Linked DNA regions of Alloacidobacterium dinghuense. The protein of the gene in region 2 interacts with the protein of the main gene of each other region in a pairwise test. Links are inferred from orthologs where the notes say so. Each region holds a gene or a part of one and is shown on either strand. Other genes may lie near its edges.

What was found.
Region 1: the proteins of aceE (region 2) and nth interact in binary tests that used the Escherichia coli proteins (3 or more experiments, as listed by UniProt). The link is inferred for Alloacidobacterium dinghuense from one-to-one orthologs.

Annotation. Positions count from the first base shown.
Region 1 is NZ_CP060394.1:2,108,285-2,111,718, reverse strand. Bases 135-3,075 are described here. They hold nth (endonuclease III), read right to left. Parts: upstream 2,026-3,075; coding sequence 1,243-2,025; downstream 135-1,242. Other genes in these bases: H7849_RS08540 (HTTM domain-containing protein), read left to right, coding at 2,809-3,075; H7849_RS08545 (hypothetical protein), read left to right, coding at 2,216-2,812; H7849_RS08555 (VWA domain-containing protein), read right to left, coding at 135-1,080. Also shown: more of H7849_RS08555, read right to left, coding at 1-134; more of H7849_RS08540, read left to right, coding at 3,076-3,434. UniProt on the Escherichia coli protein: DNA repair enzyme that has both DNA N-glycosylase activity and AP-lyase activity. The DNA N-glycosylase activity releases various damaged pyrimidines from DNA by cleaving the N-glycosidic bond, leaving an AP (apurinic/apyrimidinic) site.
Region 2 is NZ_CP060394.1:3,098,821-3,102,596, reverse strand. What follows is about bases 256-3,538. They hold aceE (pyruvate dehydrogenase (acetyl-transferring), homodimeric type), read left to right. Parts: upstream 256-632; coding sequence 633-3,338; downstream 3,339-3,538. Other genes in these bases: H7849_RS12725 (VOC family protein), read right to left, coding at 3,513-3,538; H7849_RS12735 (DegT/DnrJ/EryC1/StrS family aminotransferase), read left to right, coding at 256-400. Outside these bases: more of H7849_RS12735, read left to right, coding at 1-255; more of H7849_RS12725, read right to left, coding at 3,539-3,776. UniProt on the Escherichia coli protein: Component of the pyruvate dehydrogenase (PDH) complex, that catalyzes the overall conversion of pyruvate to acetyl-CoA and CO(2).

The DNA.
Region 1 (3,434 bases), 990 kb from region 2 along the record:
CTTAGCGTCGTCGATCCAGTAAGCGCTGCGGGCCTTCACTTCTAAATGCGGTTCATCTCCTTTGAGTTCTACGTGCAGGGTGTGCATGCCGGGCGTGGGCGGTTGCGGACGGAAGCTGAGCAGATAGAAGTTTGGCACGTCATTGCTGACGGCGGCGAGCCCGTTTTGCAGATCCTTGGCGTTTTTGAAGTGGGCGAACTCGCCGCCAGTGAGCTGGGCAATGGATTCGGCGGTGTTTGTCCGCAGCGCGTTGCGGGCGGCGACGAAGGCCATGGTGGCAAGTCGTACAGGCGGAGCAAGCTGGCTGATGCAGTCGAGGACCTGCTTGCTGTAGTGGCCTTCATATTCGGCATCGGCTCCATCGCGGTTGAAGCAGCCGTGAGTGGGGCCGGGATTATATTGATTGAATTTGGACGCCTCGTGATGGACAGCGGCGTGCGTGCTGGAGAAGGCGAAGGTGTACATGGTGGTGTTGGTATTGCTGATGAGTCGAAGCGCTTCTTCCAGAGTAGTGTCGCTGTCCTGATCTAGGGTTTCGCTGAAGAGAAGAATGGCGTGACGGTAGTTTGCCGGTTGTTGGCGCAGCTGGTTGACGGCGAAGGCTACCCCGTCGAGTATGGCGGCGCCGTTGTCTCCGGGCTGAAGGTTGTTGAGCTGTTTTGCAGCTAGCGTTGTATTTGGCGTGAACGCCTGCAGGATATGCGGTCTACTGTCGAAGCTGACGACGGCGACGAGATGATCAACGTTGCCGACGATGGCATCGATGAGAGCGCCGAGTCCCTGATAGTCATTGATGTGTGCGGTACCGGCTCCTCCGGTCTGGACGACGATGGCGAGAGCGAGCGGCTGTGATCCGGTATCGTCGTCAAGGGTGATGGTTTGGGGGATGCCGTTATCGGTGACGAGGAAGTTATCGGGGGTAAGCTCGTAGACGTTCTTGCCGGATTTTGTTTTGACCTGCACGGGCACCTGTACGAGCGTGGAGCTCACGGTGAGGGTGGTCGTCCCCTGGGGCTGCTGCGCGAGGGCAGGCGTAAGGCCAGGCAAAACCAGCAAGAGGGTGAGGGCGATGCGGGTCATTTCGGAGTCATTGTAAACGCCTGAGTGTTTCTCTGGTTGAGTCTGTGCCTTTCCCACCCTATCGCAAACTACGCGATAGGATGGGGCACCCATTTTCGTGCTGATGCGGAGAAGAAGCAGATCCTTCGCTCTTAGCTCGGGATGACAGCGCAGAGAATGGGTTTACTGTTCCGGCCAGGTTTTGCCGCTGGACCATGTCTTGTCGCCTGAGGTACAGACGGTTTCGAGGGTGCAATCGGCACATTTTGGTTTGCGGGCGATGCAGATCTGGCGGCCGTGGTGGATGATCTCGTGCGAGTAAGCGATCCAGTGATCCTGCGGAATGATCTTCACCAGGTCCTGCTCGACATTTTTCGGTTCGGTGGCCTTGGTGAGATGCAGGCGGCGGGAGATGCGCAGGACGTGCGTGTCGACGACGATGCCTTCGGCGAGGCCGTAGGCTACTCCAAGGACGACGTTGGCGGTTTTGCGGGCTGCTCCGGGGACGGTGGTGAGTTCGGCGAGTGTGCGCGGGACTTTGCCGTCGAAGTCGTTGGTGATCTTTTTGGCTGCGCCGAGGATCGATTTTGCCTTGTTGCGGTAGAAGCCGGTGGAGCGGATGAGTTCTTCGAGCACTGGTTGTGAGGCTTCGGTCATGGCCTTCGGTGTGGGGAACTGGCGGAAGAGCTCGGGCGTGACCATGTTGACGCGCACGTCGGTGCATTGCGCGGATAGGATGGTCGCGACGAGCAACTCCCAGGCGTTGCGGTGATGGAGTGCGCACTCGGCGTTGGGGTAGGTGGCGGCGAGGCGCTTGAGGATTTCGGCTACGCGTTCGGGGGCGAGATCACGCTTGGGGTTGAAGGTGTCTTTGGGTTTTGCGATGGACTTTGGCGGCTTTGCCAGAGCTGCATTCAAGTTGGACTTTTTCGCGGGTGTTTTGGGGGTTGCTTTCTTCGCAGTCATAGGGTCTAGATTGTTTTACCGCAAAGTGTATCGGGAATGCCAAGAAGCCGGAGCCATGCGTATTTTCGGGCAATTACTATGCGAAGCCGGGGATTTTCATGACGCTGCGCTTTTAGATGGAATGAGCGAAGTGAGCAGATCGAGCGTCAGGCACATGGCGGTATCTCGATTGACTTGATAGAAAGAGAACGTGCTGAATAAAGACCAGCAGAAGAAAGAAAGTGCACCCGGACAAAGCAGCGGAGACGGCGGGACTGTTTCTGCCAGGTCAGGCTTCCGTCGAAAGCTGATCAGCGCTTTCATCCTGTTTCATCTGATTGCTATCACTCTTTGGGCTATTCCTTATGACCTGCCTTCCATCGTGGAAGGCAGAGAGATCATCGCGCCTTATATGCGATGGACAGGCCTTTTCCAGCGATGGGATATGTTTGCGCCCAAGCCAATCCTAAAAAACCGGTACCTCAAAGCTGTTGTCATTACGACGCATCACCATATCTATATCTGGAGCTATCCGCGGATGGATCAGCTTGGCTTTGGAGAGCGATATCGTAAGGAGCGATATCGAAAACTTGCCGAGAACTTAACCGAGGATGAGAATCCGCTGTTGCTGGCAGATGTAGTGAACCACATCGCACGTTTCTATAACGATCCTAACGACCCGCCAGAAAAGGTAATTCTGCTGAAGTATGAGACCACGATGAGGCCGTGGTTAGATGATGGAAATGAGCCAGAGCCGAAGCCGGAGGTGCTCTATGAAGATTACATCGATCCGGCGGACCTTCAATGATTCTCGAAAAGATAGCCAGATGGTGGGATTGCTTCTTCTTTAAGCCGGAATCTCCGATTTGCATTGCCGCGTTTCGCATTCTGTATGGCATTTGCGTTGCGGCGACGATCATCCTGTTGCATTCGGATTGGCTGGAGTGGTTTGGCACACATGCCTGGGTTTCCGAGTCAACGATGCATAAGGTGGAACCAGGCATACGGCTGAATCTGTTTGGGCTCTTGCCGCAAAGCGATCGCTGGATCTCTTACTTTTTCTGGCTCGCGCTGCTGTTTTCAGTACTGCTGACGATTGGGTTGTGGACTCGGGTGAGCAGCGTGGCTGTATTTCTTTGCGTCAATTCACTTCAGCAGAGAGCGCTTTTCATGACTCACGGCGGTGATAAGTTTCTGCGTGTTGCCGGGTTCTTTCTTATGTTTGCGCCGGCTGGGGCAGTGCTTTCCGTGGATCATTGGATCCGTTTCCGCAACAGAAAGACCGAGGAAAGGCAGTTGCGGGCGCCCTGGGCGCAACGCATGATCCAATTTGAGCTGGCGTTGCTTTACTTCACTTCGTTCTTGTGGAAGCTGAAGGGAGCGGCGTGGCTCGATGGAACTGCACTCTATTATGTCTTCCACCTCCGCGA
Region 2 (3,776 bases):
CGATGATATCCTCGCCCGCCGTGAGGCCGTAGCGCTGAAGTATCACGAGAATCTACGTGGTCAGAAAGGAGTGATCGTTCCTCCGACCCAACTCGATCAGAAGCGCATCAGCTGGTTTGTGTATGTCATTCGCCTGGCATCGGGGTTCCAGCAGGCGGATCGAGATGCAATCGTTCAGTCTCTCGGGGCTGATGGAATCAGCTGCGGCCGCTATTTTGCTCCGATCCACAAACAGCCGGCATACCAGCAATTTGCTGCTCTGCGTTCGCTTCCAGTCACTGAGTCGCTCAGCACACGGACGGTCGCGCTTCCTTTTTTCAATCGAATTACCGATTCTGAAATCGAATATGTCTGCAGTTCCCTGGTGCATCTGGCAACCACAGCTTCTCTGGAGCAATAGCTATACATGTCGCAATCGAAGTGCGCAGACCTCGTGCATTTCGTTGCTCTCTGAGCGTGCGCTAGACTTAACGGTTGAGTTGCGGCCGGTTGCGTAGCGCGGCGGCAAATATTCTGCGAAAATTATCAGTTGGACAATCAAAGATTATCGCCTGAGTCTAAAGAGAGCCTGGATTACGGTTGCGCTCGCCTCAGATCGATGGATCTTTGCATGTTCCCGGGAAATGGATCCTATGTCTATGAAACTGGCAGTGCCTGTTAGCGCGGACTTTACGGATGAAGTCGCAGAGTGGATTGAGGCTTTCGATCAGGTTGTTGTCGATGAGGGCCCGGAACAAGCAGCAGAGCTGATGGGCGCGCTGCGGCAGCGAGCACGCGAGGCCGGCATCAATACACCTGGCGAAATCCGCACCCCCTACCTCAATACCATCCCCAAACATGACGAAGTGCCGTACCCCGGTGACCGAAACATAGAGCGTCGCGTAGAGAGCCTGATTCGCTGGAACGCCATGGCGATGGTGCATCACCAGAACAAAAAAGATGCCGGTATCGGCGGCCATATTTCGACCTACTCATCCTTGGCGACGCTCTTAGAGGTAGGTTTCAATCACTTCTTTCACGCAAAGTATCCAAGCCACGCGGCGAGCGGGGGGCAAGACCAGCCCGGCGACTTCATCTATTTCCAAGGACACGCTTCACCCGGCGTCTACGCGCGTGCCTATCTGGAAGGCCGCCTGAATGACGATCATCTCAAAAATTTCCGCCACGAATTGCGCGACAAGCCAGGCCTGTCGTCCTACCCCCACCCCTGGCTGATGCCGAATTTCTGGCGTTTCCCGACAGTTTCGATGGGTATCGGTCCGCTGAACGCGATCTATCAGGCGCGTTTTATGCGCTATCTCGAAAACCGCAATCTCATCGAGAAGACCCCGCGCAAAATCTGGGCCTTCGTCGGCGACGGCGAAACAGACGAAGTCGACACTCTTGGTGCAATCTCAGTCGCCTCACGCGAAAAGCTCGACAATCTGGTCTTCGTCGTCAACTGCAACCTGCAGCGCCTCGACGGCCCAGTACGCGGCAATAAGCGGATCATCGACGAGCTCGAAGGCGTCTTCCGCGGCGCTGGCTGGAATGTCATCAAGGTCATCTGGGGCTCGGATTGGGATGTCCTCTTTGAGCGCGATCACAAGGGCCTGCTGCTGAAGCGCATGGAGGAGTGCGTTGACGGCGAATATCAGGCATTCAAAGCCAAGGGCGGCGCATATCTGCGCAAGGAATTCTTCGGCAAGTACCCCGAACTCCTCGAACTCGTCAGCGATATGACCGACGAGCAACTCGCGCGCCTGCATCGCGGTGGCCACGACCCGGTAAAGATTTACAACGCCTACAAGCGCGCCGTCGAGCACCGCGGGGGGCCCACCGTCATCCTCGCCAAGACGGTTAAAGGCTACGGCATGGGTACCACCGAAGCCCGCAATGCAGCGCACCAGGAAAAGAAAATGACCGACGACGCGCTCACCACCTTCGTGAAGCGTTTCGACATCCCCGTTCCAGAAGAGTCCGCCAAGCAGGGTAAGCCCTACAAGCCCGCAGACGACGCGCCGGAGATCCAATACCTGCAAGAGCGCCGCAAGGCGCTCGGCGGATACATGCCGCAGCGCGAAACCCCTGAGCTGAAATTCAAAGCCCCTGAGATCGACTACTACGCCGAGTGGACCGCCGGATCGAAAGGCCGCGCCGTATCCACTACGATGGGTTTTGTCAGCATTCTGCGCCACCTGCTGAAAGATCCTGAGATCGGCAAGCTGATTGTGCCAATCGTTCCCGACGAGGGCCGCACCTTTGGCTTGGAGTCCGCCATCCGCCAGGTTGGCATCTACGCGGCCGAAGGGCAGAAGTACAAGCCGCACGATCTCGACATGCTGCTCTACTACCGTGAAGAGCAGGACGGCCAGATTCTTGAAGAGGGCATTACTGAAGCTGGATCGATGGCCTCCTTCACCGCCGCAGGCACCGCTTACTCCAACTACCGCACGCCGACCATCCCGTTCTACATGTACTACTCGATGTTCGGCTTCCAGCGCGTTGGCGATATGGTGTGGGCGTTCGCTGATTCACGCGGCAAGGGCTTCCTCATGGGAGGCACCGCCGGACGCACCACCATGCTCGGTGAAGGCCTCCAGCATCAGGACGGCCACAGCCACGTCCTCGCCAGCACCGTGCCAACCTGCCTGAGCTACGACCCGGCATACGTCTACGAACTCGCCGCCATTCTGCAGGACGGCATCCGCCGCATGTATCAGGAAAATGAGCCGGTCTTCTACTACATCACCATGTACAACGAAGACTATGCCATGCCGGAAATGCCTGAAGGCGTCCGCGAGGGCATCGTGCGCGGCATCTACAAATTCAAGAGCGCCCCGGAGGGCAAGGCCGCAAAAGCATCTGTAGCCCAGCTCTTTGGCAGCGGCCCTATCCTGAATGAAGCCGTCCGCGCCCAGCAGATTCTCGCCGAAAAATACGGCGTACAGACCGACGTATGGAGCGTGACCAGCTACAACGAACTACGCCGTGAAGCCCTATCCATCGAGCGCTGGAACCGCCTGCACCCGGCAGAAGCGGAAAAGACCCCGTACATCCTGCAAGCCATCAAGGGCGCAAAAGGCCCCATCATCGCAGCGACCGACTACATAAAGTCTGTCCCCGACCAACTCTCACCCTGGCTCGCCGACCGTCTCGTGACACTCGGTACCGACGGCTTCGGACGCAGCGACAACCGTGAGCATCTCCGCGCGCACTTTGAAGTCAACACTGAATCCATCGTCGCCGCCACGCTTTCCAGGCTGGCACGCGACGGCAAATTCGACGCGAAAAAAGCGCAAGCGGCTTTTCAGGAACTAGGAGTGGACACCGAAAAGGTAGACGCAGCCAAAGCCTAGTCGGAAGCTGCTCGTGAAGAGATTGTCATCATGACCCTGAACGGAGTGAAGGGGAAGGATCTGCTTTTTCAGGGCAGCAGCACGAAAAAACCGGGGTCCCCAACGCGCATGATTTTCGCGTGTTGGGGTGGGAAAGCACGAATCTCAGCCAAGGATTGTTGAACACGCGTCCGTCTATTGCGGCGGCTTTTCGCCAGCCTGCTCACGCACCATGTATTCGGCATACCAGTCCGGCCAGTTCTCATCGCGTTTCCCAAGATGCTTCTCGTGTTCACCATGCGCAGCCTCGGCACGCCGTAGCGCCTGCGCCAGATCAGTCGCCGACCCATATGTCGTACTGCCGACGACACGCCCCGGAAGCCGCGTCGTAATCTCCTGGAAGAGCCAGCCGTTGCCGTCCGGATCCTTGAACGAGGCGAAGGAGCAGTAGGTGCGATG